Regions from separate parts of the Azospirillum sp. UENF 312511 genome, predicted to be linked through region 1. Evidence: predicted binding sites of a transcription regulator. Region 1 holds the regulator's gene; each other region holds the start of a gene.
What was found. The regulator LexA, encoded in region 1, represses DNA repair genes until DNA is damaged. The targets are predictions, from matches to a motif close to ATGTTCTANTTTGGTTC.

Region 1 (7,519 bases):
CGGCGTCTACGCCAAGCAGTGGGTGGAGCCGCTGGCCCATGTGCTGAAGCGCCTGGGGTCGGAGGCCGCCTGGATCGTCCATGGCTCCGACGGGCTGGACGAGATCACCACCACCGGCCCGACCACCGTCGCCCAGTTGAAGGACGGTGAGGTCACGGTGTTCGAGATCGAGCCGGAACAGGCCGGCATCTTCCGTGCCCGGCCCGAGCTTCTGAAGGGCGGTGACGCCCATGTGAACGCCGAGGCCATCCGCGCGCTGTTCGACGGCGTCCAGGGCGCCTACCGTGACATCGTTCTGCTGAACGCCGCCGCCGCGCTGCATGTGGCGGGCAAGGCCGGCGACCTGAAGGAAGGCGTCGAGCGGGCCCGCCACGCCATCGACAGCGGTGCCGCCCGCGCCGTGCTCCAGCACCTCGTGTCCATCACCAATTCATCCGCCACCACCGAACCGGTTGCCGCGCCATGAGCGACGTCCTGACCCGAATCTGCGACGACAAGCGCGCGCTGGTCCACGCCCGCAAGTCCGCCCGTCCGCTGTCCGCGGTGGAGGACGCCGCCCGCAGCGCCGACCCGGCGCGCGGCTTCATCCGCGCGCTGCGCCGCACGGTGGACGGGGGCCGCTACGGCCTGATCGCCGAGATCAAGAAGGCCAGCCCGTCCAAGGGCCTGATCCGCCCGGACTTCGACCCGCCGTCGCTGGCCCGCGCCTACCGTGAGGGCGGCGCCACCTGCCTGTCGGTGCTGACGGACGAGCCTTACTTTCAGGGCTGCGACGACTATCTGCTGGCCGCCCGCGCCGCGGTGGACCTGCCGGTGCTGCGCAAGGACTTCATGGTCGATCCCTACCAGATCGCCGAATCCCGTGCGCTCGGCGCCGACTGTATCCTCATCATCATGGCGGCGCTGAGCGACGCGCAGGCCGCGGAGATCGAGGACGCCGCCATCGCCTGGGGCCTGGACGTGCTGGTTGAGGTGCACAACCGCGAGGAGCTGGACCGCGCCCTTGCGTTGAAAACCCCGCTTCTCGGCGTGAACAACCGGAACCTGAAGACCCTGGCGGTGGACATCGCCACGACCGAGGAACTGGCGGCCCATGTGCCCGCCGATCGCATGCTGGTCGCCGAAAGCGGTCTCTACAGCCCGTCGGACCTGTCGCGCATGGCCGCGGTCGGCGCGCGCTGCTTCCTGGTCGGTGAATCGCTGATGCGGCAGGAGGATGTGACCGCGGCCACCCGCGCCCTGCTCGCCTGAGACAAAACAAGAAAGCAATGGGGAGGAGCGACGCCGTGCCGAACGTGACCATTGCCCGGGAAAGCCCGCTCCAGGACGAAGTGGTTCAGCTCATCGAAGAGCTGGACCGCTATCTGGGCGACTTATACCCGGCCGAGAGCAACCACCTGCTCGACCTGCAATCGCTGGCCAAGCCGGACATCCGTTTCCTGGTCGCCCGGCGGTCGGGAACCGTGGTCGGCTGCGGCGCCATGCGCATCGACACCGACGGTGGCTATGGCGAGGTCAAACGGATGTTCGTCCAGCCGACCGCGCGCGGCGGCCAGATCGGGCGCCGCCTTCTGGAACGCATCGAGGATGAGGCCCGTGCCGCCGGCCTGTCCCTGCTGCGGCTGGAGACCGGCGTCTATCAGGACGAGGCCATTGCCCTCTACCGCAAGCAGGGTTTCGCCAACCGCGGCCCGTTCGGCCCCTACGGTCCGGACCCGCTGAGCCTGTTCATGGAGAAACCCCTATGACCGACCAGCCCGCAAGCGGCTTCACCCACTTCGACGCCGAAGGCCGCGCGGTCATGGTGGACGTGTCCGGCAAGGCCGACACGGAGCGCTCGGCGACCGCCCGCGGCTCCGTCCTGATGCAGCCGGAAACGCTGGCCCTCATCCTCCAGGGCGGCCTCAAGAAGGGCGACGTCCTGTCGGTGGCGCGGCTGGCCGGCATCATGGGGGCCAAGCGCACGCCGGACCTGATCCCGCTGTGCCACCCGCTGATGCTGACGTCGGTCAAGGTGGACCTGACCTGCGACCCCGAGCGCAACGCCGTGGACATCACCGCCACCTGCAAGCTCAGGGGCCAGACCGGCGTGGAAATGGAGGCGCTAACCGCCGTGTCGGTCGCCGCACTCACCGTCTACGACATGTGCAAGGCGGTGGACCGCGGCATGACCATCACCGAGGTGAAGCTGCTGCACAAGGCCGGTGGCAAGAGCGGCGAATGGGGGAGCGCGGTCTGATGCTACAGGTCGGTGAAGCCCGCGCCCGCATCCTCGCCGCCTTCACCGCCCTGCCGGCGGAGACGGTGCCGTTGCCCGACGCGCTGGGGCGCGTCCTGGCGGAGCCCGCCGGCGCTCGCCTGACTCAGCCGCCCTTCGCCGCCGCGGCCATGGACGGCTGGGCCGTCCGCGCCGCCGACATCGTCCCGGCGTCGGCGGAAGCTCCCGTCACGCTGCGCCGCATCGGCGAGTCCGCCGCTGGCCACGCCTTCGCCGGATCGGTCGGCGCGGGCGAGGCCGTGCGCATCTTTACCGGCGCGCCCCTGCCCGCCGGGGCCGACGCCGTGGTGATGCAGGAGGATTGCGAGGACGCCGGGGACCGCGTGCGCGTCGGGCGCGCCGTGCCCGCGGGTCGCTTCATCCGTCCCGCCGGATTGGACTTCACCGCGGGAGAGGAGTTGCTTCCCAAAGGACGGCTGCTCACCGCCCGCGACGTCGCCCTGGCCGCCGCGGCCAACCTGCCCTGGCTGCGCGTCCACCGCCGACCGCGGGTCGCCGTGCTCGCCACCGGGGACGAGATCGCCCTGCCCGGCGATCCGCTGGGACCGAGCCAGATCGTCAGCTCCAACGCGCTCGGCCTCTGCGCGCTGGTCGCCAGCCAGGGCGGCCTCGCCCACAATCTCGGCGTGGCCAAGGACGATCCGGAGCATCTCGCCGCCATGGCCGCCGGGGCGGCCGGCTGCGACCTGCTGGTGACCACGGGCGGCGCCTCGCAAGGCGAGCACGACCATGTGCGCGACGTACTGGGCGGGCTGTCACTGGACTTCTACCGCGTCGCCATGAAGCCCGGCAAACCGTTGATTTTCGGGACGGCGAACGGCGTTCCGCTGCTCGGCCTGCCCGGCAATCCGGTGTCCACCGGGGTGGCCGCCCTGCTGTTCCTGGTGCCCGTCCTTCGCCGTCTCCAAGGCTTGCCCGCCGAGAACACCACGCTCGCGGCGCGGCTCGGCGCGCCGCTGAAGGCCAACGACGACCGCACCGACTTCATGCGCGCCACCCTGTCCACCGGGACGGACGGCGAGCCCATCGCCACGCCCTTCCCGCGCCAGGACAGCGCGATGATGTCCCGGCTGGCCCGGGCCGACGCCCTGATCGTCCGCGAGCCGCAGGCAACCGCCGCCGCTGTGGGCGACCGCGTGACGGTGATCCCGCTGAGCGGCGGTGTCCTGTCGCTTTAATCCGTTCCGCACGGGAAATCCATTTGGGAGTCCTGTCCGTCGATTTGCGATTGATTTCATCCGTAGGGCTTGACGGGGGTTAAGAACCAAACTAGAACAAGATGGAACGTTTTGCTTTTGTTCCATATCTAGTGCGGAACCGGCCGGGAGGCACAAATGCTCACGCGCAAGCAGCATGAATTGCTGCTTTTCATCAACGAGCGGCTCGGACAGGGCGGTGTGTCCCCTTCCTTCGACGAAATGAAGGACGCTCTCAACCTGAAGTCCAAGTCGGGCATCCACCGCCTCATCACGGGGCTGGAGGAGCGCGGCTTCATCCGCCGCCTGCCCCACCGCGCCCGCGCGCTGGAGGTGCTGCGCCTGCCGGAGGGGCTGGAGACCGCCCGCACCCGGCCGCCGCGCGCCAAGTTCGAGCCCAACGTCATCAAGGGCGACTTCAGCTTCGCGGGACGTGAGGCGAACCCGGCGTCCGAATCCGTGCAGTTGCCGCTCTACGGCCGGATCGCCGCGGGCACGCCCATCGAGGCGTTGCGCGACGGTTCCGCCTTCGTGGACATTCCCGCCGCCATGCTCGGCATGGGCGACCACTACGCGCTGGAAGTCGCCGGCGATTCCATGGTGGAGGCCGGCATCCTCGACCATGACACGGTGGTCATCCAGCGCTGCGACAGCGCGGAGAACGGCTCCATCGTCGTCGCCCTGGTCGACGACGCCGAGGTCACGCTGAAGCGCCTGCGCCGCAAGGGCAACACCGTGGCGCTCGAACCGGCCAACGCCGCCTACGAGACCCGCATTTTCGGCGCCGACCGCGTTCGGGTGCAGGGTCGCCTCGTCGGTCTGGTGCGGAAGTACTGACCGCAGGATGCTCCGGGGCGGCGGCTCAGCGCGCCCCGGTCTTTCCATCGGGGAGCTTTCCTCCCATCGTCCACGGGCGGTCGCCGCGCCGACCGCGCACGCTTTCCACCCGGATGCCCTTGTCCGACAGGGTGAGCGTGTGCGCGCCCTCCCGCCGCAGTTGCCAGCGGTCGATGACCAGCGGCGCCCGGCACCCGCGCGACGGGACCGCGACCACCACCGCATCGGCCACCGCGCAATCCTCCGGCAAGGCGTCCGGCTGGCGCAGCAGCGCCACCGTCTTCCCCTGCGCGCGGTAGAGGCACCCCAGGGCGTCGCAGCGCAGCCGCCCGTCCAGGCTCACCCCGGCGAGCGGCCAGACATCCTGACCGGCCTTGTCCTCCGGCTTTTCCATGCCGCCGCGCCGCCTCCACGTGTTGGCGACCCGGCCATCGCTGGCGGTGGAGAGGCTGAGGATCCCATCCGCGCCGCGCGCGCCCATCAGTTTTCCGTCCTCCGACACCAGGATGTCGGGCCGCGGCGCGACGGCCGGGGCGACCAGCCCGCCGGCCAAGGCCACCAGCCCCAGCCAGCGCCAGCGTCCCGTCCAGATGGCCAGCCACAGCCCGCCCAGAGTGACCGCCGCGATGGCGGCGTCCGGCATGGCCGGCAGAAACGCCGTCGCTCCGGGCAGCGCCGCGGTCCGCTCCGCCGTCTCGATGACCAGCCGGACGCCCCAGCTCATCGCCGTCACCGCCGGCCCCTCCAGCCCGAAGGGCAGCAGCAGGTAGGACAACAGGCTGAAGGGCATGATCCACACCGTCGTGATGGGAATCGCCACCATGTTGGACAGCACACCGTAAAAGGCGACCTGCTGGAAATGGTAGAGCCCGTAAGGCGTCGTCGCGACGGTCGCCACCACGCTGGAAAAGGCGATGCCGCCCAGCGCCATGGCGCCCTTGCCGAGCCAGCCCATGTCGCGCCGCCGCCGCACCGCCCAGGGCGTGAAGCGTTCGAAGGCGGCGATCAGGGCGACGACCGCCGCGAAGGACATCTGGAAGCTCGGCCCCAGCATCCCCTCCGGGTCATAGAGGACGGTGACGATGCCGGCGAAGGCGACCAGCCGCATGCTGATCGGCGACCGATCGGCGATCACCGCTCCCATGACCAGACCGGTCATCAGCACCGACCGCAGCGTCGGCAAGGGCGCCCCCACCAGCAGCGTGTAGAGGATGGCCGACAGGATGCCGGCCAGCGCCGCGATCTTCTTGATCGGCCAGCGCAGCGCCACCCAGGGAACCAGCGCCAGCAGCGCCCGCACCACCCAGAAGACGATCCCCGCGGCGATGCCCACATGCAGGCCGGAAATGGACAGGAGGTGCGCCAGACCGCTGTCGCGGAAGGCGTCCATCATCGGTCCCGGAATCGCCGCCGCGTCGCCGTTCAGCAGGGCGGCGGTGACGCTGGCCTCCGCGGAATCGCTCACGACGGCACGCACCCGCTCGGCGATGGCGGCGCGCGCCCGCTCAAAGGCCACCGTCACCCGGCGCCAGCCGTCGGGCGGCGGCGCCTCCTGGGCGACGGGGGCGCCCATGACGAAGCCGACCGCGCCGAAGCCTTCGAAATAGGCGCGCCGCTGCAGGTCGAAGGCTCCCGGCTCCGCCGGGGCGGCCGGCGGGTGGAGCATGGCGCGCAGCCGTACCACCGTCCCGGCCTCCGGCGGTGTCACCTTGGCCGGCAAATGCAGGCGGACCCGCTCCGGCGTCGCCTCCGGGGCCAGCCGCTCCACCATCGGTTCACCGATCATCAACCGCGTGCCGGTGGGCTGCCGTTCGATCGCCAGCACCCGCCCGGTGACCTGCACCGGTCCAAGCTCGCGCGTCAGCATTGGCGCCATCGCCGCCACGCTGTGCAGTTGCGCCGCCGCGAAACCCAGAGCGACGCTCAACAGCCCCAGCAGCAGAACGACCGGCGCCAGACGCCGCCGCACCAGCCACAGCAGAGCCAGACAGCCGACCACGGCGCCCGGCCCCAGCCAGAGCGGCGGCTCGGCATGCAGGCCGAAATACAGGGCCACACCCGCCCCGGTCCCCACGGGCAGCCACAGCGCCCAGCGCTCCCGTTCCGCGGCAAGGCATTCCAGAGCCGCAACGAGAAGGCGCGCGCCGACGCCGCGACGGACAGGACCGGCATCGCCCTCCGCCGCCAAACCTCCGGCCATGCCCTCTTCAACCCCGTGGGCCATACTGTCGCCTATGCGCGCAAGGCAAATGCCTCCGGCGCCGTTAATGTGTTACACCACCGCACCACCGCAGTCGCACCGCAGCCGCCGCATCTCGGCCGCCGCAGCACTGTAGCAGCGCCGAACCTGGAATTGAGCCTCCCATGACCGTCGTCACCCGTTTCGCCCCGTCGCCCACCGGCTTTCTCCACATCGGCGGTGCCCGCACCGCATTGTTCAACTGGCTGTACGCCCGACGCAACGGCGGCACGTATCTGCTGCGCATCGAGGACACCGACCGCCAGCGCTCGACGGACGCGGCGGTGGACGCCATCCTCGACGGCCTGTCCTGGCTCGGCCTCGACTGGGACGGCGACGCGGTCAGCCAGTTCGCCCGCAAGGACCGCCACGCCGAGGTGGCGCAGCAGATGCTGGCGGCTGGCCGCGCCTATTACTGCTACGCGAGCCCCGAGGAGTTGGAGGAGATGCGCGCCGCCCAGAAGGCGGCGGGCCAGCCGGTGCGCTACGACGGGCGCTGGCGCGACCGCGACCCGTCCGAGGCTCCGGCCGGCGTGAAGCCGGTGATCCGCCTGAAGGCGCCGCAGGAGGGCGAGACGGTCCTGAAGGACCGCGTCCAGGGCGAGGTGACGGTGCAGAACGCCCAGCTCGACGATCTGATCCTGCTGCGCGCCGACGGCACCCCGACCTATTTGCTGGCGGTGGTGGTGGACGACCACGACATGGGCGTGACCCATGTCATCCGCGGCGACGACCATCTGACCAACACCTTCCGCCAGATCCAGATCTTCAACGCCATGGGCTGGGACCTGCCGGAGTTCGGCCACATCCCGCTGATCCACGGTCCGGACGGCGCCAAGCTGTCGAAGCGCCATGGCGCGCTGGGCGTCGACGCCTACCGCGACATGGGCTACCTGCCGGAGGCGATCCGCAACTACCTGCTGCGGCTCGGCTGGGGGCACGGCGACGACGAGATCATCTCCACCGAAC
Region 2 (7,519 bases), on a different contig from region 1:
TGATCCGGCGGCCTTGCTGCTGGCGGGGGCAGTCGGGCTTCTGGCCGCGCTGCTCTGCGCCGTGCCGCCGCTTGTCCGCGCCGCCGGGACCAGCCCCGCCGCGATCTGGCGGGGGGCGGTGGATGGCCTGTCCCAGCCGTTGGGGTGGCGGACCCGTGGCGCCGTCGCGCTTCTGGGGCTGGCGCTCGCCAGTGCTCTCGCCGCCTGGACGGGCATGCCACTCGCGGTCGCCAGCTTTCTCCTCGTCGCCGGACTTGTGTGGGCCGCATTCGCGCTGTTGGGACGGGGGCTCGCCTGGGTGGCCCGCCGGCTGGCGCGCGGACGGCGACCGGTGGTCCGGTTGGCCGTCGCCAACCTCGGGCGGCCCGGCGCCCCGACGGTTCCGGTGGCCGTGGCGCTGGGCATCGGCCTGACCCTGCTGGTGGCGGTCGGCGTGGTCGGACGGTCGGCCACCGGCCATGTCGCGGCGACGCTGCCGGCGCAGACGCCCTCCGTCATCGCGCTGAACGTTCCCCCGCCGGGCGGCATCGGCTTGAGCGAGCGCCTGACCTCCCTGCCCGGCGTCGGGCGGGTCGAGGTGGCGCCCTTCCTGCACGCCCGGATCAGCCGCCTCAACGGCGTCGCCATCACCGAGGCGGACGCCCCGCGCTCCGTCGGCTGGGCGGTGCGCGGCGACCGCGGCCTGTCCTGGCGCGACCGCCCGGCCCCCACCGACCGGATCGTGGTCGGAAGTTGGTGGCCCGAGGGCTATACCGGCCCGCCGCTCGCCTCGCTGGACGCGCAGGTGGCCCGCCGGCTGGGGCTGGCGGTGGGGGACAGCCTTACGCTGGCCCTGGCGAGCGGTCCGGTGACCGCGACGGTCGGCAACCTCCGGCGCATCGACTGGACGCGGCTCGATCTGGACTTCCCGGTGCTCCTCTCCCCCTTCCCCGACCCGCCGCCGCACAGCCTCGTCGCCGCCGTCTGGTCCTCGCCCGAAGCGGTTCCGGCGGTTGAGGCGGCGGTGGCGCAGGCAGTCCCGCAAGCCCCCACGATCCGCGTGGCGGAGGTGCTGGACACGCTCGGTTCGACCGTCCAGACCGTGCGCGGCCTTCTGGACGGCCTGTCCGCCGTCGCCCTCGGCGCGGCGGCCGTGGTCCTTCTCGGCGCCATCGCCAGCAGCGCCCGGCGGCGGCTTCAGGAGATGGCGATCCTGCACGCCCTTGGAGTTGGTCGGTGGTCCATGGTCCAGGCGGTGGTGCTGGAATTCGTCCTCCTGGGCGCCGCGGTCGCCGCGATCGCGGTGCCGCTCGGCTGGGCCGGCGGCGCGGCGGTGGTCGCCAGCCTTGCCGACGGCGCGCCCCTCCCCGGAGGCGCTGTTCCCCTAGCCGCCTTCCTCGGCACCGTCGCTGCGATGGCGGCGGTCGGGGCCGTGCTGGTGGTTTGGCTGCCGCGAAGGGACGTGATGCGGCGCCTGCGCAGCGACACCCTGTCCGCCTGATCCGCCGGCCCGTCAGGCCATTTCCGCCGCCGGGATGATCGCGTCGGTCAGCAGGGCGTTAAGAAGCCCGACATGGCCATCCGACCGCGCCGGCCGGCCGGGGTCGGAGGTGACGACGACGGTCAGCCCCAGGCTGGGCACCAGATAGAGCATCTGCCCGCCATAGCCCCGCGCGTAGGCGATGCGGTGCCCCTTCGCCGTGGCGAGGAACCAGCCGTACCCGTAATCGTCGCCGGAGAAGGGGGAGCGCGTGCGCGGCACCCACGACGCCTCCACCCAGGCGGCGCTGATGACCTGTTGTCCGTTCCACTGCCCGCCCTGCCGCCACAGCTCACCGAAGCGGAAGAGGTCGAGCGGCGACAGCGCCATGTTGTTGCCGCCGAGGTAGAAGCCCTGCGGGTCGCGCGTCCAGGACGGCACGTCGATGCCCAGCGGCTCGCCCAGCCAGTCCCGCGCCAGGGACAGCAGGCTGCGCCCCGACGCGCTGGACAGCGCCGCTCCCAGCAGGTGGTAGCTCCCGGTCGAGTAAAGCATCCGTGCGCCCGGCTCGGTGACGAAGGGACGGCGCAGCGCGTCGACGACCCAGTTGCGGCTGTTGATCCAGCGGCCGTAACCCGGCCCGGAGGTCGGTTCCAGACCGGCCTGCATGGTCAGAAGGTCGGCGATGGTGATCCGGCGCACCCGCGGATCGACGCCCGCCGGAACCAGTCCCGGCGCCGCCTCGGCCAACGGCACATCGACGCCGCGCAGGACCCCGCGGTCGATGGCGATGCCGGCGAGCGAGGCGGCGATGGTTTTGGACACCGACTTGACGTTGACGGCGCGGTTCACCGCCGGCCCTCGGAAGGCCTCCGCCGACACCACCGCGCCGTTCCGCCCGATGACCAGCGCGTGGATCTGGTCGAGTTCCGCCGCCCGTTTGATCGCGCCGTCCAGCAAGGCCGGGTCGAACCCGGCCCCCGGTTGAGCGGCAAGCAGCGGGCGGGTCAAGGCGCAGCCAAGGGACGCGGCAGCAACGGCGGCGGTGGCGGCGAGGACGGTGCGGCGGCCGAGCCGGAACGGCGGATTGTTGGTCATCCCGGATATGTGGTCCCGCTTCGCTGCCATCCAAGATTGCCACAGAGACCCTGATCCGACTTTGTCCCACCCAGCGCCACACACGCCGCTTGCCTCCCCACCCCATGAGAACATATTAAGAACACACAAGCAGCGTGGGATGGGACGATGGACGACGCCTTGATCGAGAAGCTCGGCATTCTGGCCGATGCGGCGAAATACGACGCCTCCTGCGCCTCGTCCGGCGCCAAGCCGCGCAGCGGCGGCAAGGAGGGGCTGGGCTCGACGACCGGCGCCGGCATCTGCCACGCCTACACGCCGGACGGGCGCTGCGTCTCGCTCCTGAAGATCCTGCTGACCAACCACTGCCTGTTCGACTGCGTGTACTGCATCAACCGGCGTTCCTCCAACGTCCGCCGCGCCCGTTTCACGGTGGAGGAGGTGGTGGAACTGACCCTGGGCTTCTACAAGCGCAACTGCATCGAGGGGCTGTTCCTGTCCTCCGGCATCATCCGCTCGCCGGACCACACGATGGAGCAGATGATGCTGGTGGCGCGGACGCTGCGGCGCGACCACGGCTTCGCCGGCTACATCCACCTGAAGACCATTCCCGAGGCCAGCCCCTGGCTGATCGAGCAGGCCGGGCTGTGGGCGGACCGCCTGTCGATCAACCTCGAACTGCCCACCGACCACAGCCTGAAAGCCTTCGCGCCGGAGAAGAACGGCGGCACCATCAAGGCGGTGATGGGACAGGTCAACGAACGCATCGTCGAGGCCAAAGAGGAGCGCCGCCGCTTCTCCCCCGCCGGCCAGAGCACCCAGCTGATCGTCGGCGCTGACGATGCCACCGACCGCTCGGTCCTGGAGACCAGCGGCACGCTTTACCAGCGCTACGGGCTGCGCCGCGTCTATTATTCCGCCTTCAGCCCGATCCCGGAGGCCAGTTCGGTGCTGCCGGTCAAGCCGCCGCCGCTGCAAAGGGAGAACCGGCTGTATCAGGCCGACTGGCTGCTGCGCTACTACGGCTTCACGGTGGAGGAGATCGCGTCCGGCGGCGAGGGCGGGATGCTCGACCTCGGCATCGACCCCAAGCTGGCCTGGGCGCTGAAGAACCGGGAGCGCTTCCCGGTCGACGTCAACACCGCCGACCGCGAGATGCTGCTGCGGGTGCCGGGGCTGGGCGCGCGCGCCGTCGACAAGATTCTGTCGGCGCGCCGCCACACCCGCCTGCGCATGGAGGATCTGGGGCGGCTGTCGAGCGGGCTGAGGCGGGCGCGCCCCTTCCTGATCGCCGCCGATTACCACCCCGTGGGCGGGCTGACCGACCGGCTGGACCTGCGCCAGCGCTTGGTCACGCCATCCAGCCAGTTGAGCCTGTTCTGACGATGCACACGATCACCCTGCGGGAGGGGGCGGACCTCGACGGCTTCCGCCGGGCGGTGCGCCGCCTCGCCGCCGCCCGGACGGCGCCCGACGAGGTGCTGTGGAGCGTCGGCGCGCCGTCGCTGTTCGGCGACGAAGCCCCCGCTTCCGAAAACGGCGCCCCGGTCTTCCTGCCCCAGGCGGTCGGGCAACTGATCGAAACCGTCGTCTGCCACGGCGATCCGGAACGCTACGCCCTGCTCTACCGGCTGGTCTGGCGGGTGCTGAACGGTGAGCGGGCTCTGCTCGACCAGCACGCCGACCCGCTGGTGCACCGGCTGGAGCGGCTCGACAAAGCGGTGCGCCGGGACATCCACAAGATGCACGCTTTCCTGCGCTTCCGCGCCCTACGGGACCCGGACGGCGGAGAGCGTTACGTCGCGTGGTTCGAGCCCGACCATCACATCGTCGAGGCGGTCGCTCCCTTCTTCGTCGAGCGTTTCGAAAGCATGGTGTGGACGATCCTGACGCCGAAGGGCTCGTTGCACTGGGACCGCCAACGCCTGATGACCGGCCCGCCCACGGAGCGTCCGGACTCCCTGGCCGACGACCGCTTCGCCGAGGGCTGGCTGCGCTATTACGAGAGCACCTTCAATCCCGCTCGGGTCAACCCGACGGCCATGCGGGCGGAGATGCCGCGGAAATACTGGGCCAACATGCCGGAGACGGCGGCCATCCCGGCCATGGTCCGCTCCGCCCCTGCCCGCGTCCAGGCGATGCTGGAGGCGGAGGCCGCCATCCCGCGCCGCCGCATGCCCGAAAAGGCGGTGGCGGCGATGGCCCGGCAGGCGCCGGAAAGCCTCGCCGACTTGAACCGCCTGATCCAACGCTCCGAACCGCTGGTGCCGGGCGCGACACAGGCGGTGCTGGGCGAAGGGCCGGAGGGTGCGGTCATCGCCATCGTCGGCGAGCAGCCGGGCGACCAGGAGGACCGCGAGGGCCGGCCCTTCGTCGGCCCCGCCGGCCAGTTGCTGACCGCCGCGCTGGAGGAAGCCGGCATCGACCGCGGCGGTCTTTACCTGACCAACGCCGTCAAGCATTTCAAATTCGTCCAGCGCGGCAAGCGGCGCATCCACCAGTCCCCCACCGCCGGCGAGGTCAAGCATTACCGCTGGTGGCTGATGACGGAGCTAGGCTTCGTCCGTCCCCGCCTCGTCGTCGCGCTGGGAGCCACCGCGGCCCTGGCGCTGGCCGGCCGGTCCGTTTCGGTGCTGCGCGAACGCGGGCCGATGGCCTTCGACGGGTGGGACGGCTTCGTCACCGTCCACCCCTCCTACCTGCTGAGGCTTCCGGGAGACGAGGAGCGGCGGCGGGCGCAGGCGGAGTTCGTGGCCGACTTGCGTCGGGCCGCGGCGCTGGCGTGAGACGACACCGAACCGTCCCCCGTCAAACCCTCACGCACCCTGCTGCTTGAACCGCTTGCCCACCGTGCATTGGATGCGCTGAAGCTCGTACTTCGGGTGATCGTTGATCCACTTGGCGCTCTCGATCTGACCGGCGATCGGGCAGCTCGACATGGTCAGGGGTTCGGTGTCGGGAACCATCGGGTTGATGGTCCGGCACTGGGTCGGGTCGGACGCCAGGCAGAAGATCATCGACAGGGTAACAAACATCGGGCGCTCCAAAACGCAACGGCACAGCTGTGCCAACATCGTGTGGATCAGCGAGAGCAAGCCGCATGCCATGCCCAGGACGAGGACAGGATTGCGCGATTCCGGCTGCTCGGAAATGAGCTGAACCACAGGGCGCCGAATCATTAGGCATCGAAGGTTAACCAATGCCTAAAGGTTGGGAGTTTGCAAAGCCGTTGGTGCAACGGATGAAACGGAACGGGCCGCAAGGTCCAGATCAGCCTTCGCGCAAGTCTGGAGTCGGCGCGCCGCAGGTCAACGGAACGTTGAGTGAAGTCTTTCGTATCCTTGAAGCAACCTGCGCTGGCGTCAGGCCCCGGGCTGCTCGCACCGCCATTGGCGGACGTTCCAGTTGGGATGCTCCATGAGCCAATGCACGACGTGGGCGTAGCTGTTGTGCGTGCATTCGACCGCGGTCGGGTACCGTTCGAAGGAGAGTGGACGCTCGATGGCGCAGTGGTCCGGCCGCACGGCCAGACAAATCACCAGAACCAGTTCAAACATGGTTCGCGTTTCCTGTGCGAAAGCTCGATAAGCCGGCGCCTTCGGCGTTTCCGCCAAGACGGACGAAGGCCGGAACACATGCATCAACAGCCGGAATCGCGGATCGGGCCGCGCTGCTTTGCAGCAAATATTGCTGCCCTGCACAAAATTCGCGTTCAAAACTGCAAATAAATAAATTACAAAATCTTGTTTTGAAGGATTAATCTCTTACTCCCAATTTGCGGTCGGTCCTGGATAAATCTGGCACAAGCCGATTGTTTGAGATTTTCTATTCGGCAGAGCCTTGACGAGAAGATGGTCCCAATATAGCATTAAGTACCAATTTGGCGTCAGCTTTTCTGAATATTGAATTCAGAACCGAACATACCGCGCGACAACATCCGCGCGACAACGCCCTTTTGCACTCAGCGCTGCGCTCATAAGCAAGAAGCCCATTGGTTTTTGGGTAAACAATAAGCGCCATCACGGGAGGGATCGTCATGAAGGTATTGTCTCGCTGGCTTCTGGCGTCTGTCGCTGTCGTCGCCGCCGGCTCGGTTTCTGCGAACGACAGTATTCTCAAGAATGAAGCGAACCCCAACAACTGGGCGTCCCAGCTCGGCAATTATGCCGGGCAGCGGTACAGCCCCCTCGACCAGATCACCACCAACAACGTCAAGAATCTTCAGGTGGCATGGTCGTTCTCCACCGGGGTTCTGCGCGGCCATGAAGGCGGGCCGATCGTCGTCGGCGACGTGATGTACATTCACACGCCGTTCCCCAACAAGGTCTTCGCGCTGGACCTCAACAACCCGGGGCGGGTCATCTGGAAATATGAATCGGTCCAGGACCCGACCGTCATCCCGGTGATGTGCTGCGACACCGTCAACCGCGGCGTCGCGGTCGCCGACGGCAAGGTCTTCCTGGCGCAGGCGGACAACACGCTGGTGGCACTCGACGCCAAGACCGGCAAGGAGATGTGGAAGGCCAAGAACGGCGACCACACCAAGGGCGAGACCCTGACAGCGGCCCCGCTGGTGGTCAAGGACAAGGTCTTCGTCGGCATCAGCGGCGGCGAATTCGGCGTGCGCGGGCATCTGACGGCCTACGACACGAACAGCGGCAAGATGGTGTGGCGGGCCTTCTCGACCGGCCCCGACGCCGACGTGAAGATCGACCCGTCGAAGACGATGATGATGGGCAAGCCGATCGGGCAGAAGGACCTCGGCGTCTCGACATGGCCGGGCGAGGAATGGAAGCGCGGCGGCGGAACCACCTGGGGCTGGTACACCTACGATCCGGCGCTCAACCTGATCTATTACGGCACCGGCAACCCCGGCACCTGGAACCCGACGCAGCGGGCCGTCGACAAGGACCGGGCCAAGAGCGACAACAAATGGTCGATGACCATCTTCGCCCGCGACCCCGACACCGGGGAGGCGAAGTG
Region 3 (7,519 bases), 1.8 Mb from region 1:
GCAGGCAGGTCAGCATCCCCAGCGCCAGCACGTCCACCTTCAGGATGCCCAGCGCGTCGATGTCGTCCTTGTCCCACTCGATGGTCGTGCGGTCCTTCATGGCGGCGTTGGCGATGGGGCACAGATCGCTCAGGGGGCCGCGGGTGATGACGAAGCCGCCGACATGCTGCGACAGGTGGCGGGGAAAGCCGATCAGCTCCTGCGCCAGTTCCAGCGTCTGGCGGAGCCGCGGGTCGTCGGGGTCGAAGCCGTATTGCCGGGCGCGCTCCTCGTCCACGCCGTGGCGGCTCCAGCCCCAGACGGAGGAGGACAGCCGCGCCACCAGATCGGCGGACAGGCCCATGGCCTTGCCGACCTCGCGGATGGCGCCGCGGGCGCGGTAGCGGATGACGGTGGCGGTCAGCCCGGCCCGCTCGCGCCCGTATTTTTCGTAGATGTACTGGATGACCTTCTCGCGCTTCTCATGCTCGAAATCCACGTCGATGTCCGGCGGCTCGTTGCGGGCCGAGGAGATGAAGCGCTCGAACAGCAGCTTGAAACGAGCCGGGTCAATCTCCGTGATATGAAGGCAATAGCAGACGGCCGAATTGGCCGCCGAGCCGCGCCCCTGGCACAGGATGCCCTTTGAGCGGGCGTAGCGCACGATGTCGTGCACCGTCAGGAAATAGGGCGCGTAATCAAGTTGACCGATCAGCGTCAATTCGCGGTGCAGGGTCTGCGCCACCGTCTCCGGCACACCGCCCGGATAGCGCTGGACCGCTCCGGCCCAGGTCAGGTTGGTCAGCGTCTCCTGCGGACTGCGCCCGTCCTCGGCGACCTCGTCCGGGTATTCGTAGCGCAGCTCCTCCAGCGAGAAGAGGCAGGCGGCGGCGATCTCCACCGTGCGCGCGACGGCGTCGGGGTGGCGTTGGAACAGGCGGGCCATCTCCACCCCGGCCTTCAGGTGCCGCTCGGCGTTGGCCGACAGGCGCCAGCCCGCCTCGTCGATGGTCGTGCCGCTGCGGATGCAGGTCATCACGTCGGCCAGCGGGCGGCGGTCGGGCGTGTGGTAGAGCACGTCGTTGGTCGCCACCAGCGGCACCCGCTCCGCCTCCGCCAGCCCGCCCAGCCAGGATAGCCGCCGCTGGTCGTCGCCGCGGTAGCGGTGGCTGGCGGCGAGGTGCAGGCGGTTCCCCAGATCGTTGCGCCAGCCGCGCAGCGCGTGGACGAACGCGGGGTCGCGCTGGTCCGGCGGCACCAGCAGGAACAGCATCCCCTCCGCATGGTCCAGCACGTCGGCGCGGGCGATGAAGCAGGCCCCCTTGGGCGCCCGCCGCTTGCCCAGCGTCAGCAGCCGCGACAGCCGCGCGTAGGCCGCCCGGTCGGTGGGGTAGGCAAGCAGGCTGTCCGCGTCGGTCAGGTCGAGCCGGCAGCCGACGATCAGGCGCAGCCCGTGCTTGCGGGCGGCGGTGTGCGCCTGCACCACCCCGGCCAGCGAGTTGCGGTCGGTCACCGCGACGGCGGCGTGGCCGAGGCCGGCGGCGGTCAGCGCCAGCTCGTCCGGGTGGGACGCGCCCTCCAGGAAGGTGAAGCTGGTCGAGACCTGGAGTTCGGCGTAGGGGGTCATGGCGCTCCCGTCACCCGAAGAAGCCGTGCAGGAACCACAGCGCCGCCACGCCGGGCCGGTACAGCCCCTGCCGATAGACCCAGAAGCGGCGGCCGGCCTCGTCCTCGACGCGGTAATAGTCGCGGGGCTCGCCGTCGCGTCGCCACCATTCGGCCTCGATCCGCTCCGGCCCGTCGGCACGGCGGATGCGATGCTGGACGCCGCGCCAGAGGAACATCACCGGCGGGTCGTCGGGAACCAGGGCCATGGCTTCGATGGGCTCCGGCGGGGCGAGCAGCCGCACCGGGCGGGGGCGGTCGGTCGGCCACAGCGCACCGCCGGAGGCCTCCGAGAAGGCCGAGGCGGGGGCCACGCTGCGCTCCGGCAGCCAGCTTTGCCGCGGGACCAGCCGCAGCACCGCCCGCTCCCCCAGCCGGTTGCCCAGCCGGTCCATCAGCTCGCCCAGCTCCGGCTGCCCGTCCATGCCCCCATCCGTTGTGCCGTCCAGCGCGGCCTGTGCGGCGGCGAGCGGGCTGGCCTCGGTGGCCGACAGCACCATCAGCTCCAGACCGGGGCCGGGTTCCACGCGGTCGAGTTTCTGGGCGAACAGCCGCATCAGCGCGTCCGGGCGGCGCACCGGGTGGCCGGTGCCGATAACCAGCGTCTGGGGCGCGTCCTCCAACCGGCGGTCCACCCGGTGCAACTCCAGCCGCAGCCGGCGGGCGCCCTCGCCGGTGTTCTCCAGCCCGGCGCAGAGGGCGGCCAGCAGGCGGCGCAGCGCCTCGGCGATGGCCTCGGCGGTGGTGATCGGCTCGGGCAGGGCGAGGCGGACGCTGTGCGGCGGCACCGGCAGGCGGGGGGAGAGCGGCTCGTCCAGCCGCCCGTAGGCCTGATCGAGCCGTCGCAGCAGTTCCGGCCCGAAGCGGGCGGCCAGCGTGGCGCGGGGGAGGGCATGCAGATCCCCGATCCGCCGCAGCCCCATCGCGGCCAGACCGTCCACCGTGGCGGCGGGCAGACGCAGCGCGGCGACGGGGAGGGGGGAGAGATCGGGGAGCGCTTTGCCCCCACCCTCCCGCTTCGCGGGTCCCCCCCTCCCCCGCTGCGCAGGGGAGGGCCAGATTCCCTCCCCCGCCCAGCGGGGGAGGGTTAGGGTGGGGGCACCCCCGCCGAACCGCGCCAGCGCCCAGGCCGCCGCGGGCGTGTCGGCCACGGAAATCCGCGACTCGAAGCCCGCCGCGGTCAGGCGGGCGGACAGGTCGGCGGCCACGGCCTCCTCCCCGCCGAACAGGTGGGCGCAACCGGTGATGTCCAGCGCCACCCCGTCGGGGCCGTCCGGGGCGGTCCAGGGGGTGTAGCGCGTGCACCAGCCGGCGATCCGCTCCAGCAGGCGGGCGTCCGACTCGGGCTCGGCGTCGAAGACGGCCAGGGCGGGTTCGATGGCGCGGGCATCGGCCAGACTCATACCGGGATGCACCCCGGCCTCCGCCGCGGCGCGGTTGACGGCGGCCACGCCCAGCCGCCCGCGCTCGGCCAGGATGGCGGCCAGGGGATGGTCGCGCCGCTCCGGATGGCGGCGGCTGTGGGCGTCGGTGGGCAGCCGCGGCAGCCACAGGGACAGGATGCGCCGCGCCGTCCGTTCAGCACCCCCTTTCCCCATGCCACCCTCCCTGCACCGCTCGTTTCGTCAATCGTTTCAACTCGAACAAAACAAGAACATTCTAGCGGCAAAAGCCGGCGGTTGGGAGTCCCCTTATGGCCTCACCAAGAAGGGGGAGATCGCCGGGAGGGCCTTGTCCCGTCTCCGCGGAACACGACATGGTTGGTATGACACCGATCCGCCCCACCGCCGTGTTCCTGCCCGTCGCCGTGGCGCTCGCCGCCCTTGCGCTGGGGGCCTGCGCGCCGGATGTGCACGACGAGATGCCGGGACGGGCCCAGGCGGCCCCGCCGGTGTCCGCGCAAGGCGGCGGGCTGAAGACGCTGCGCCAGATTCAGGCGGAGGAGAATGCCCGCCCGACTCCCGCACCGCGGCCGGAGCCTGCACCCGCTCCGCCGCAAAAGCTCTCCGACGCCTCGCAAACGCCCAACCAGCCGCCGCCGGTGCGTCGCCGCGGCAGTTCGTCCCCGCCGCCGCCGCCCATCGACCAGCCGGCCACCCCCGCCCTGCCGGAGCCGGGCTCCACCCAGGGGCTGACCGACCGCGCCAAGCGCGACCTGATGAGTCCGGAGGTCGACCGGTTGCGCACCGAGGACGCCATGGGCCGGCTCGACCCGTTGCAGCAGCGCGACCTGCTCCGCAAGCAGCAGGACCTCCGCCAGTACGGCCCTGGCCCCCTGGGTTACTGATCTCCCGGTTCTTGAAGCCCGCCACCCTGGTCACTTGACCCCACCCCGCGCAGCGGCCATACCGGCCCGGTGCTGGGCAGAGGCGTTGGGGAAAAGGGGTGGGGGATGGTGGCGATCCGGTCGGTTCTTCTGGCGCTCGCATTGATCGGCGCCGGTGCCGCGCCCGCGCTGGCGCGGATGACGGTGACCGGGCCGTTCGGCACCGGCCTGACCGAACCCGTGTGGGTGCTGCAGCATCTGCTCGGCTTCCTCGCCATCGGGCTGTGGAGCGGGCAGAACGGCGGCCCTTCCGTCTGGCAGCTTCCGGTGGCGGCGCTGACCGCGGTGCTGGCCGCCGGGCTGGCCGCGCAGATCGGCATCCGTCTGCCCTACGCCGCGGAAGGGCTGTCGGCGTCGTTGATCCTGATGGGCGGGCTGGTCGCCTTCGGACTGAAGGTGCCGCTGGCGCTGGGGGTGCTGACGGTCGCCGCGGCGGGGGCTTTCCACGGCTATGTGCACATGGGCGGGCCGCTGTTCTGGGCCGGGCTGTCGTCTGGCGTGCTGCTGGTCATCGGCGCCGGGCTGGGCCTGTCGGTGGCGGTGGGACAGGCGGCGTCGGGCCGGGTCGTGCAAATGTGTGGCGGCGCGGTAGCACTCGCCGGGGTTCTTGATCTGGCGGGCGTCTTTTAAGGCCCCGACGCCTTGAAAAAGCCGGGCTGCGGGTATTCTTGTAAGAGCGTGTCCAACACACGCCGCCGATGGCCCATGCCGCCGGAACGGCTGGCCAGCAGGAAAGGTGGACCCGCCGGTGCCGCGCGCAGGAGCCAACCCCCGCCTTTCCGACGCCCGCCTTTCCCCCCAGGGCCTTCCCAGCCGCCGCCATGTGTTGGCCGGCATCGCCGGGGGCGCTCTCCTGGGCCTGCTGCCGCGGGGTGCCGTGGCGCAGGACATCCGCTATTTCCGGATCGGCACGGGCACCACGTCGGGCACCTATTTCCCGATCGGCGGGCTGATCGCCAACGCCATCTCCAACCCGCCCGGCTCGCGCCCCTGCGACCGCGGAGGAAGCTGCGGCGTGCCGGGGCTGATCGCGGTGGCCCAGGCCACGCTCGGCTCGGTGGAGAACATCGAGCTGTTGCGCTCGGGGGCGGTCGAGGCCGGGATGTCCCAAGCCGACATCGCCTATTGGGCCTACACCGGCTCCGGCATCTTCCACGGCAAGGCGCCCTTCGAAGGGCTGCGCTCCATCGGTATGCTCTACGCGGAGGCGATCCAGCTCGTCGTGCGCGCCGACAGCGACCTGCACGGCGTGGCCGACCTGAAGGGAAAGGCCGTCTCGCTGGGGGAGGAGGGTTCCGGCGTGCTGGTGGAGGCGCGGGCGATCCTCGACGCCTTCGGCGTGAAAGAGGGGGAACTGCGGCCCCCGGCCTACCTGAAGCCCGGCACCGCAGCGGACCGGCTGGCCAAGAAGGAGCTGGACGCCTTCTTCATGGTCGGCGGTTTTCCGGTGGCGGCGGTGACCGATGTGGCGAACCGCGAGCCGATCCGCCTGATCCCGCTCGACGGCGACATGGCCGACCGGCTGCGCATCCGCCAGCGCTTCTACATGGACCAGATCATCCCCGCCGACACCTATCCCGGCGTGCCGGAGGTCCATACGCTGGGGGTGGGGGCGGAGTTGCTGGTCCGCGCCGACCGCGACCCCGCCCTGATCCACGGCGTCACCAAGGCGCTGTGGCACGAGAACACCCGCCGCCTGCTGATCGAGGGCCACCCCAAGGGGCGCAGCTTCGACGCCACCAAGGCGGTCGCAAACGTCTCCGTCCCGCTGCATCCGGGCGCCGAGCGCTACTACCGCGAGGTCGGGCTGATCGGCAACGCCGCCAACGAGCCGACGGGCGGGGCGACGCCCTGATGTCGTCCTATTGCGGGTCCCGTTCGTCGGCGTAGAGGTCCCACGGCTCCGCCTTGGCGGCGTCCACCCACTCCACCATGGCCGGCAGCTCCATCACCGCCCGCGCGTAGTCGCCGCACGTCCTGTCCATCTCCACCCCGTAGGTGAGGAGGCGCGTCACCACCGGCGCGTACATGGCGTCGGCGATGGAGAAGTCGCCGAACAGGAAGGGGCCGCCCGCTCCGAAGCGGGCGCGCGTGTCGCGCCACAGGGTGAAGACGCGGGCGATGTCGGCCTCGCTCTCGGCGTTGCGGCCCACGCCGGGGCGGAAGGCCTTCAGGTCCATGGACATGTGGGTGCGCAGGCCGACGAAGCCCGAATGCATCTCCGCCGAGACCGACCGCGCCACCGCGCGGGCGTGGGCGTCCGCTGGCCAGAGGGCGGCCTCGGGGAAGGACTCCGCCAGATACTCGCAGATTGCCAGCGAATCCCAGATCACCCGATCGCCGTGCCGCAGACAGGGCACCCGGCCGGAGGGCGAATGCTCGGCGATGCGGTCCGCGGTGTCGGGCTGGCGCAGCGGGATCATGATCTCCCGGAAGGGCCGGCCGGTCCGCTTCAGCGCCAGCCAGGGCCGCAGGGACCAGGAGGAGAAGGCCTTGTTGCCGATGACCAGCGTCAGGTCGTCCATGGGTGCGCCTCGGGAGCGAAAGGAGGGGGGGCGGAGCATGCCTGTCCCGCGACCTTGCGGCAAGCCGGCACGCAATCCCCCTTTTCAGGGGCGCCCCGGCGCGCCATGCTTTCCTTCATTGTTTCCGTTTCCTGACGAAGGACGCCCGCCTTGCTCGCCACCCTGCTCGCCACGGCCGGTCCCGGCACCGTGACCATCACCCCGCTGAACAAGGCCGGCCTCGCCACGTGGCTGGAGGGTCAGCCGCCCGCCACCGCGGCCTGGGTGAAGGCCGTGAACTTCACGGCGGAGGCCGGCACCATTGCCTTTTTGCCGGGGGCTTTCCTGCCGGGGGAGGGCGGGGCGGTCGCCCGCGTGCTGGCCGGCGTGTCGGCGCTGGACGACCTGTGGGGTCTCGCCGGTCTTCCCAGCGGCCTGCCGCCGGGGAACTACCAGCTGGATGAGGCGGTGGACGCCGCGCTTGACCGCCGCGCTGCCACCCGTCTGGCCCTGGGCTGGGCGCTGGGCAGCTACCGCTTCGGACGCTACAAGGCGTCGGAGAAGTCCTTCGCCAACCTCGTCTGGCCCAAGCACGCCGACCAGGGCGAGGTGCAGCGCACCGCCACCGCGACCTATCTGCTGCGCGACCTCGTCAACACGCCGGCCAACGACCTCGGCCCGGCGGAACTGGCCGAGGTGGCCCATGCCGTGGCGGAGGAATTCGAGGCCGGGCTGGACGTGATCGTCGGCGACGACCTGCTCGACCGTGACTATCCGGCCATTCACGCGGTGGGCCGGGCCAGTCCGCGCGCGCCGCGGCTGATCGACCTGCGCTGGGGCAACCCGACGCACCCGAAGGTGACCATCGTCGGCAAGGGCGTCTGTTTCGACAGCGGCGGCCTGGACATCAAGCCGTCGTCGGGCATGCTGCTGATGAAGAAGGACATGGGTGGGGCGGCGCACGCCCTGGCGCTGGGCCGAATGGTGATGATGGCGGGGTTGCCGGTGCGGCTGCGCGTTCTGATCCCGGCGGTGGAGAACGTGA
Region 4 (7,519 bases), 1.8 Mb from region 1:
GGCTGGAACGGCTGGCCAAGGCCGACGCCTTCCGCTCCGTCGGGCTGGACCGGCGCGCCGCGCTGTGGGCGGTGAAGGCGCTGGGGGCGCAGCCGCTGCCCCTGTTCGCCGGCCTCGCCGACTCCGCCCAGGACGAGCCCCAGGCCCTCCTGCCGGCCATGGCGCTGGGCGAGCATGTGGTGATGGACTACGGCAGCCTGTGCCTGTCGCTGAAGGCGCATCCCATGGCGCTGCTGCGCGACGGTTTTGCCGGCGTGGCCCCGACCGAACGGCTGGGCACGGTGCGGGCCGGCACGCGGCTGACCGTGGCGGGGCTGGCGCTGGTCCGGCAGCGGCCGGGCAGCGCCGAGGGCGTGGTCTTCATCACGCTGGAGGACGAGACCGGCATCGCCAACCTCGTCATCATGCCGGACGTCTTCGAGACATTCCGCAAGACGATCATCGGCGCCCGCCTGATCGCCGCCACCGGCCGGGTGGAGCGCAACGGCAAGCCCAACGACGAGGGCGGCGAGGTCATCCACCTGCGCGTCGAGCGGCTGAGCGACCTGACGCACCGGCTGCGCGACCTGACCGACCCCGACGCGCTGCCCAACCGCTCCGCCGCCGCGGTCTTCCCGGAGGGGCGGAATTTCCGCTGAGGAACGGTTGGAAAGGAACGGTCAGTCGATCAGGTCCGCGACCTCGCGCACCCGGCCGTTGTCGATCATGAACTGGACCAGATCGGGACGCTCCAGGCCGTAGCTCCGATGGCGGGCGCGGACGGCGGCGACCAGTTCGCCCCGGCGCTCCAGGATCTCATCGGCGAATTCGATCATGCGCAGGTTGGGCCACGCCTTGTGGCGGATGCCGACCACGGCGGCCATCGCCTCGGCGGCGGGGCGGTCGGGGCTGGCCTGGGCCAGGATCATGGTCAGGGCGGCGGTCGAGCGCGAGATGCCGGCGTGGCAATGGACCAGCAGCCCACCCACCCCGGTCGGCTCGGTCATCAGGTCGCGCCCGAAGGCCAGGATGCGCTCGACATCCGCGCGCTGCGGCAGGGACTGCCCCATGTAGGGGTCGATGATGTCGTGGAAGCGCAGCTCCAGCCGCTTGTGCTCACCGTAAGAGCCGAAGGCGGTCGGCTCCGGGTGGCCGGGGTCGAGGATCGACAGGACGTGGGTCACGCCGGCTTCGCAGAAGCCGTTCAGCTCCTCGATGCCGCAGACGGTCAGTCCGAAGGGAACGAAATCGCGGGCCATGGTCCTCGTCTCTTGCCGTGCGCGCGGAGGGCGGCGCGGTTCGCATGTGGCGCCGCCGGTCCGTGCCGTCAAGCCGATCAGAGGCCCGATCAGAGGACGTTGAACAGGTACAGCAGAAGAATGATCGGAATGGGAATACCGACAAGCCACAGCAAAACGCCCTTCATGGATCGCTCCCTTGGTTGAGGCCCGAGCGGCCGATGCAATCCTCAACAGCGCAACAGCGCATTGGTTGCCACGGCCGCCCTGGTCGAGGGGGGCTTACCCGGAAAGGGCGATCCCGGAAGAGGTGCGGATTATTCCGCCCCGTCCTGATCCTGGGCCTGATTTAGGGCCGTCTCCGCAGCGGGCTCCGTCGTCCCCGCGCGGGGCGGCAGAACGGGGCGCGGGCGCGGTGCGCGCAGCTTCTTCAGCAGCAGCGCGAAGGGCTTCAGCGCGCGGTCGAGGACCGCCGGTTCGGCCTCCAGCCGCGACAGCAGGAAAGCAGCGGCCTCCAGGGTCGACACGCTGTCGCGTCGCGGCTCCTTGCGGGCCTGCCCGTAGAGGGAGCGGAACTGCGGGTTCAGCACGATGCGGCGGCATTTCAGGAGCCACGGGTTGCGCCACCACAGCGTCTTGGCCTGGCTCCAGGTGCCGTCCAGGACGATGACGCCCTCCAGGTCGCCCAGCACCAGCTCGCTGTCCTTCTGCGGGACGCCGCCCTTGTCCACCACGGACACCTCTGGCAAGGGGCCGGCGCCCTGCTTGACCGGGCCGAGATAGAGCACGCCCCAGCGCTTGTAATCGACCTCGCGCCCCAGGATGCGCTTCAGGTTCGACCAGCTCAGCCCGACCTTAAGCGCGGAGTTCTTGAACTGGAGATGGGCGATCTGCGCGGTGCCCAGTGTCTCGCGCTTTTCCTGCGGGTGCTGGAGGATGAGCAGGAAGACGGCGTTGTCGATCGGCTCCACCGCCTCGCAAACGCACAAATGCATAGGTTTTAGGCAGGTGGGGCAGGGTTCGGCGTGCATGGTCGGTCTCGGCAGAAGGAACATCGGCGGAAAAAGCGGGAGGCGGGGACTATGAGCTTCCCATCCGAAAAAAGGAACGGGCCTCAAAAAAGAAACGGGGCCTGAAAAAGAAACCGGGCGCATTAAAGTTTGCATAACGCGTGATCTGCATCACTTAGAGGCCTGGACCTTGCATGATAGCGTCCAGACACACAGGACGGGTTGGGCCGAGGGCGGCCGACAGGACCGCTCCCCAGGCTCTCCCGACGCTCAGAAGGAGGCTTGCCATGCTGCCCGCTCATTTGGCCGCCCGCTTGCTGGAGCAACGCCGGGCTCAGGAATCGGCCGAATTCGCCCGGCAACTGCCGCTCTACGCGGACGACGCGCCCTTTCCGCCCGACGCCGATCCGGATACCGAGACCGGGCATCCCCTGCCCGACTGGGCCACCAACTACTGACCGGAAAACGACGGGTGGCTGTCGCATAAGCGACATCTCGAACGGCTGTCGCGTAAACGACATCACCGCCCGTCCTTCCGTCCGCATCACGCCACCTCGGCCCAGGACGGTCCGTGTCCGCCCGCCGGAGCCGGACGCCGAACCGGGGTGGACGTGGATGCCGGCGCGGGAACGGCCCGCTCCGGTGCTTGCGCCGGGACCAGGGCACCATCACGCCATTCCAGAAGCCACGACCCCAGGCGACCGCCCCGGCAGCGCTCCAGCTCGGCGCGCCAGCGCGGATCGCCGACGCCCGGCTCCGCCGTCCAACTGTGTGCCGGCGCGATCCGCCAGCGGGTGACCGCCGCGCTCGCCGCCGAGCGGCGGGCGGTGCTCTGCAACAGGAATCCCGTCACACCCGACAACTCGGCGGCCAGTTGCAGCCGGCGGCTCGCCGTCAGGTCCAGCCCCCCGACCTCCCCCAGCACGGCGGACAGCCGCTTGCAGCGCAGCGCCTCCTCCATCGCCCACAGGGCGTCGGTGTCGCGGGTCGCGCGCACGGCGATCAGCCGGTCCGGCGTCAGCCCATAGGCGGCCAGCCCGGCGGCGTGCAGGTCGCGCCCGCGCACGACCCACAGCGCGGGCGCCGCCGCGCTGGCGAGGCGCGCCAGCAGATGCGCGGCGAAGGCCGTCCCGGCCCCCGGCTCCTCCCCCGCCACCTCGTGCAGACAGCCGAGCGGGAGACCGCCCGCCGGAAAGGCTCCGTCGAGATCCGGCAGGCCGAAGAGCAGCACCCGCGCCCCCTCCCCGCCCAGCCCTTCCAGGCCACGGATGCGAGCGCGCAGATCGGCCAGAACGGCCGCCCGGTCCGGCGGGGGCGCTTTGATGCAGGACTCAGGCACAGGAAGTTCGGGCATGACTTGCTTCCGCTGAGCAGGCATTTGTTCCTGATATGTTCTATCATGTCCCATCTGCCCAGGGGAGTCCGGAAATGCGAAAGGGGGCGCCCTTTCGGACGCCCCCCCGCGAGACCGGTTGAGGAGTGGAGAGTGGATCAGCCGGCCTGTTGGATCGCCGACAGGACCCAGCGCCCACCGCGCGGACGGGTGAAGGTCCAGATTTCCGTGGCTTCGACCGGGCGGTTCGGGTCGCCCTCGACCACGCGGTTGCTCGCGCGGTCCACCGTCACGTCGGTCAGCGAGAAGCGCATCGCCACGGTGGCGTATTCCGCGTTGCCCTCGCGCCACGCCTCGGCCAGGTCGCCCTGGAGCAGGCGGACGTCGGACAGACGGTTGACCACGCCACGGTTGTGGTTGGCCGCCAGTTCCTCGGTGAAGTAGGAGGCCATCTCCGGCGTCACGGCGCTGCGCAGGGCCGTTTGGTCCTCGTTGCCGTAGGCGGTCTGGACCGCGACCAGCGTCTGCTCGAACGCCTGATAGTCGGCCGGGCCGATGCCCAGGTCGTCACGGCGCACGCCCGGACGGCCGGAAGAAGCCGGACCCGCAGCGGCGCTGCCGCGAGCGCCACCACCCAGCGGGTTCGAGCGCGCGTCCACCGCCTCGCGGTTCATGGCGCCCGGATTCGGACCGGCATAGGCGGCGTTGGAAGCGCCCATGCCCGCCGGCCGCGCCGCGCCCGCCGAACGGTTGCGGAAGAAGCGCATGGCCAGCCGGACCAGGAAGACGACCAGCAGGATCTGGAGGATGAAGCCCAGGATGCCCGCGAAGCTGCCCAGCCCGTCGAGGAAGCCGCCGCCGAACAGCATGCCGGCGATGCCGGCGCCGATCAGGCCGCCCATCAGGGCCGGCATGAAGCCGCCGCGCGAGAAGAAGCCGCCGCGTTGCGCCGCCGCCGGCGACGCCATGCCCGGCTGCTGCATGCCCGGCTGCTGCGCGCCCGGCGTCTGGGCGGGGGCGGCCGAGCGCTCCATCGGGGCGGCGCGCGGCGCGGTGTTGGTCTGGGCCGGCGCCTCGTAGGTGCGCGAGCCGCGGCTGCCCGCGGAGCTGCTCTTGCCGGCGCGGGCATCGGCGGTGCCGGCGGTCAGCGCCACGGCCAGCGCCAGAGCGACGGCGCCGAAGGCGCGGGCCGGGGTGCGGGAAACGGTGCGGGGGGATCGCGTTTTCTGGGTCATGGCCGTGTTCGGTAAAGCCCTCGGTTCGGGGGACGCTCACTCATGTAGCGTCCTCCTATATGGTATGGCTGCCCTGCTGTTTTAGAGGGACCACAACCAAACCGGCCAAAAAATACGCAGACCGCGTGCGGCGCCCGATCAGGCGGAGGCGCGCTCCCACACGATTTCCACCCTATGGAAAGATCCCGCACCGGCCGGAACCACCGGCGTCAGCGGTGCGGCGGCCGTCCGTTCCGCTGCCCGCAGCGACGCCCAGACGCGGCGGCGGACCTCGATCTGGCGGCGGCAATCACGCGAGCAGTAGAGCGGCGCCGGTCCGCGCGGCGAAGTGCGGCGGAATGGCTGTCCGCAGCAGGCGCAATAAAGCGTGGTCATGGTTATCCTCCCTGTTTTTCCGAGCTGTTTTTTTCCGATGACTGGTGCCCCGCCCATCACCCTGTGGAGCGGGTGCCCGTTCGGTTCTTTTCGGTCTTAAGTCTCGACCTGCGCGCACCATTGTTGTGCTTTGGGACGCCCCAGACCAGAGATGCCTTCGGCATATGGCCGTCTGAAAATCCGGCGATTCCGGAAAAATCGTCGAAACAACAATTGCTTGGCTTCCGCAAATCCGGACTGCGCGTCCATTCGCCGCATCCGGTCGTCAACCCCCCTCTCCGTTCGGACGATGACCCTGCGTCCGCCCGATCATCCGTATGACGACGGCTCCACCCGGGCCGTGAGCGCGTCCGTGGTGCCGGACACCCGATGGAGATAGGCCGGGAACCGCCGGGGACAGCCGCGGGTTGCTCAACCCGACACGCCCGACCGGCACCGCCCACGGCTTCCCCCGCCGGCGGCTCCCCACGGCGGCTCTCCTGCTCCGGTGAAGCCCCATGAGCGACATCCGCACGCGTCCCGCGCCCGCCACCACCCTCTCGGGCGTCGCCACGGCGCCGCCGGTCATCTCCATCGATCTGGAACGGCTGGAGCGGCTGCGCCGGCTGACCCGGCTGATGGACACGCGCTGGCGCGTTCCCGGCACGCGCATTCCCTTCGGGCTGGACGGCATCGCCGCGCTGGTCCCGGTCGCCGGCAGCACGGCGACCACCGTGGTGGCCGCCTACATCATCATGGAGGCCGCCCGCTTCGACCTTCCGAAAAGCCTGATCGCCCGGATGATCGCCAACATGGCGGTGGATTGGGCCGGCGGTTCGGTTCCGGTGGTCGGCGCCCTCTTCGACATCGGCTTCAAGGCCAACCGCCGCAACCTGAACCTGCTGCTGGAGCATCTGGAGAACCGGCTGGCCGCACACCACTGACGGGCCGGCCGGACGGGCGGGCGTTCGAACGCTTGACTTGTGTCAAAGCGGCGGACGGCGGTCTGCACGATCCTCCCGGCCATGAACGCGATCTCCCCCGTGGCCTGCGCCACCGCCGCCCCGACCGCCCCGCTGAACGCCGCCCTGCTGGCCAAGTACGATGGGCTGCGGGTGCCCCGCTACACCAGCTACCCGACGGCGCCGCACTTCACCGCCGCCGTGGGGGCGGAGCGCTACGCGGATTGGCTGGCGGAGCTGGACACGGCGGCCCACACGGGGTCGCTGTACCTGCACGTGCCCTTCTGCGCGAAGATGTGCTGGTACTGCGGCTGCCACACCAAGATCGTCGCCCGCTACGCCCCCATCGCCGAGTATCTCGGCCATCTGCGGCGCGAAGTCGGCATGGTCGCCGACCGCATATCCGGACGGCTGCGGGTGCGGCACATCCATTTCGGCGGCGGCACCCCGACCATGATGGCGCCGGACGACTTCGAATCGCTGATCGCCCTGCTGCGCGAGCGTTACGACGTGACGCCGGACGCGGAGATCGCGGTGGAGATCGACCCGCGCACCCTGACCCGTGCGATGGCCGAGGCGCTGGGCCGCGCCGGGGTCAACCGCGCCTCGCTCGGCGTGCAGGACTTCGACGCTTCGGTGCAGGCGGCCATCAACCGCATCCAGCCGCGGGAGCAGACCGAGCAGACGCTGGAATGGCTGCGCGCCAACGGCATCCGCCACATCAACCTCGACCTGATGTACGGCCTGCCCGGCCAGTCGGTGGAGAGCGTCGCGCGGTCCGCCGAGATCGCCCTGACCATGGCGCCGAACCGGCTGTCGGTCTTCGGCTACGCCCATGTGCCGTGGATGAAGACGCACCAGAAGAAGATCGACGAGTCGGCGCTCGCCGGCACGCTCGGCCGTTGGGAGCAGTTCGCGGCCATCGCCGGGGTTCTGACCGACGCCGGCTTCCAGCCCATCGGCCTCGACCACTTCGCCCGGCCCGACGACGAGCTGGCCGTGCAGCAGAGCGAAGGGCGGCTCAGCCGCAACTTCCAGGGCTACACGACCGACGACGCGGAGGTGCTCCTGGGCTTCGGCGCCTCCTCCATCGGGGCGCTGCCGCAGGGCTACGTGCAGAACGCCGTTCCCTTCGACCAATACGCCCAGGCCGTCGAGGCCGGACGGTTCCCGACCGGTAAGGGGCTGACACTGACCGCCGACGACCGGCTGCGCCGCGACCTGATCGTGCGGCTGATGTGCGACCTGTCGGTGGACGTCGGCGCGGTGGCCGAGGCCCATGGGCTGGCCGCCGGGACCTTCGACGCCGACCTGGAGGCCATGGCCGATCTGGTGGCCGACGGGGTCGCCGTGGTGGAGGGCCGCCGCGTCCATGTGCCGGAGCCCGCCCGCCCGCTGATGCGCATCG

Region 2: a site for LexA is predicted at 2,666-2,682, ahead of ACWPN7_RS30215 (putative DNA modification/repair radical SAM protein). Genes of this name have one in related genera too.
Region 3: a site for LexA is predicted at 3,286-3,302, ahead of ACWPN7_RS20710 (Y-family DNA polymerase). Genes of this name have one in related genera too.
Region 4: a site for LexA is predicted at 3,606-3,622, ahead of ACWPN7_RS20685 (ImuA family protein). Genes of this name have one in related genera too.

What each region holds. Positions count from the first base shown of each region.
Region 1 covers NZ_JBSNCG010000003.1:197,357-204,875, forward strand. Annotated here, with positions in the region: gene trpD (anthranilate phosphoribosyltransferase) at 1-466, shown strand, start outside; gene trpC (indole-3-glycerol phosphate synthase TrpC) at 463-1,251, shown strand; gene ACWPN7_RS12265 (GNAT family N-acetyltransferase) at 1,287-1,748, shown strand; gene moaC (cyclic pyranopterin monophosphate synthase MoaC) at 1,745-2,239, shown strand; gene ACWPN7_RS12275 (molybdopterin molybdotransferase MoeA) at 2,239-3,456, shown strand; gene lexA (transcriptional repressor LexA) at 3,613-4,311, shown strand; gene ACWPN7_RS12285 (ComEC/Rec2 family competence protein) at 4,337-6,511, opposite strand; gene gltX (glutamate--tRNA ligase) at 6,676-7,519, shown strand, end outside.
Region 2 covers NZ_JBSNCG010000005.1:353,430-360,948, reverse strand. Annotated here, with positions in the region: gene ACWPN7_RS30225 (ABC transporter permease) at 1-1,480, shown strand, start outside; gene ACWPN7_RS30220 (serine hydrolase domain-containing protein) at 1,493-2,557, opposite strand; gene ACWPN7_RS30215 (putative DNA modification/repair radical SAM protein) at 2,705-3,919, shown strand; gene ACWPN7_RS30210 (UdgX family uracil-DNA binding protein) at 3,922-5,322, shown strand; gene ACWPN7_RS30205 (hypothetical protein) at 5,353-5,571, opposite strand; gene ACWPN7_RS30200 (hypothetical protein) at 5,899-6,093, opposite strand; gene ACWPN7_RS30195 (methanol/ethanol family PQQ-dependent dehydrogenase) at 6,573-7,519, shown strand, end outside.
Region 3 covers NZ_JBSNCG010000003.1:1,969,033-1,976,551, forward strand. Annotated here, with positions in the region: gene ACWPN7_RS20705 (error-prone DNA polymerase) at 1-1,606, opposite strand, end outside; gene ACWPN7_RS20710 (Y-family DNA polymerase) at 1,617-3,242, opposite strand; gene ACWPN7_RS20715 (hypothetical protein) at 3,401-3,931, shown strand; gene ACWPN7_RS20720 (HupE/UreJ family protein) at 4,037-4,600, shown strand; gene ACWPN7_RS20725 (TAXI family TRAP transporter solute-binding subunit) at 4,719-5,825, shown strand; gene ACWPN7_RS20730 (glutathione S-transferase family protein) at 5,833-6,495, opposite strand; gene ACWPN7_RS20735 (leucyl aminopeptidase family protein) at 6,646-7,519, shown strand, end outside.
Region 4 covers NZ_JBSNCG010000003.1:1,960,470-1,967,988, reverse strand. Annotated here, with positions in the region: gene ACWPN7_RS20705 (error-prone DNA polymerase) at 1-638, shown strand, start outside; gene ACWPN7_RS20700 (tyrosine phosphatase family protein) at 660-1,238, opposite strand; gene ACWPN7_RS20695 (tRNA-uridine aminocarboxypropyltransferase) at 1,535-2,212, opposite strand; gene ACWPN7_RS20690 (hypothetical protein) at 2,515-2,685, shown strand; gene ACWPN7_RS20685 (ImuA family protein) at 2,772-3,581, opposite strand; gene ACWPN7_RS20680 (TIM44-like domain-containing protein) at 3,719-4,795, opposite strand; gene ACWPN7_RS20675 (hypothetical protein) at 4,934-5,170, opposite strand; gene ACWPN7_RS20670 (DUF4112 domain-containing protein) at 5,668-6,093, shown strand; gene hemN (oxygen-independent coproporphyrinogen III oxidase) at 6,175-7,519, shown strand, end outside.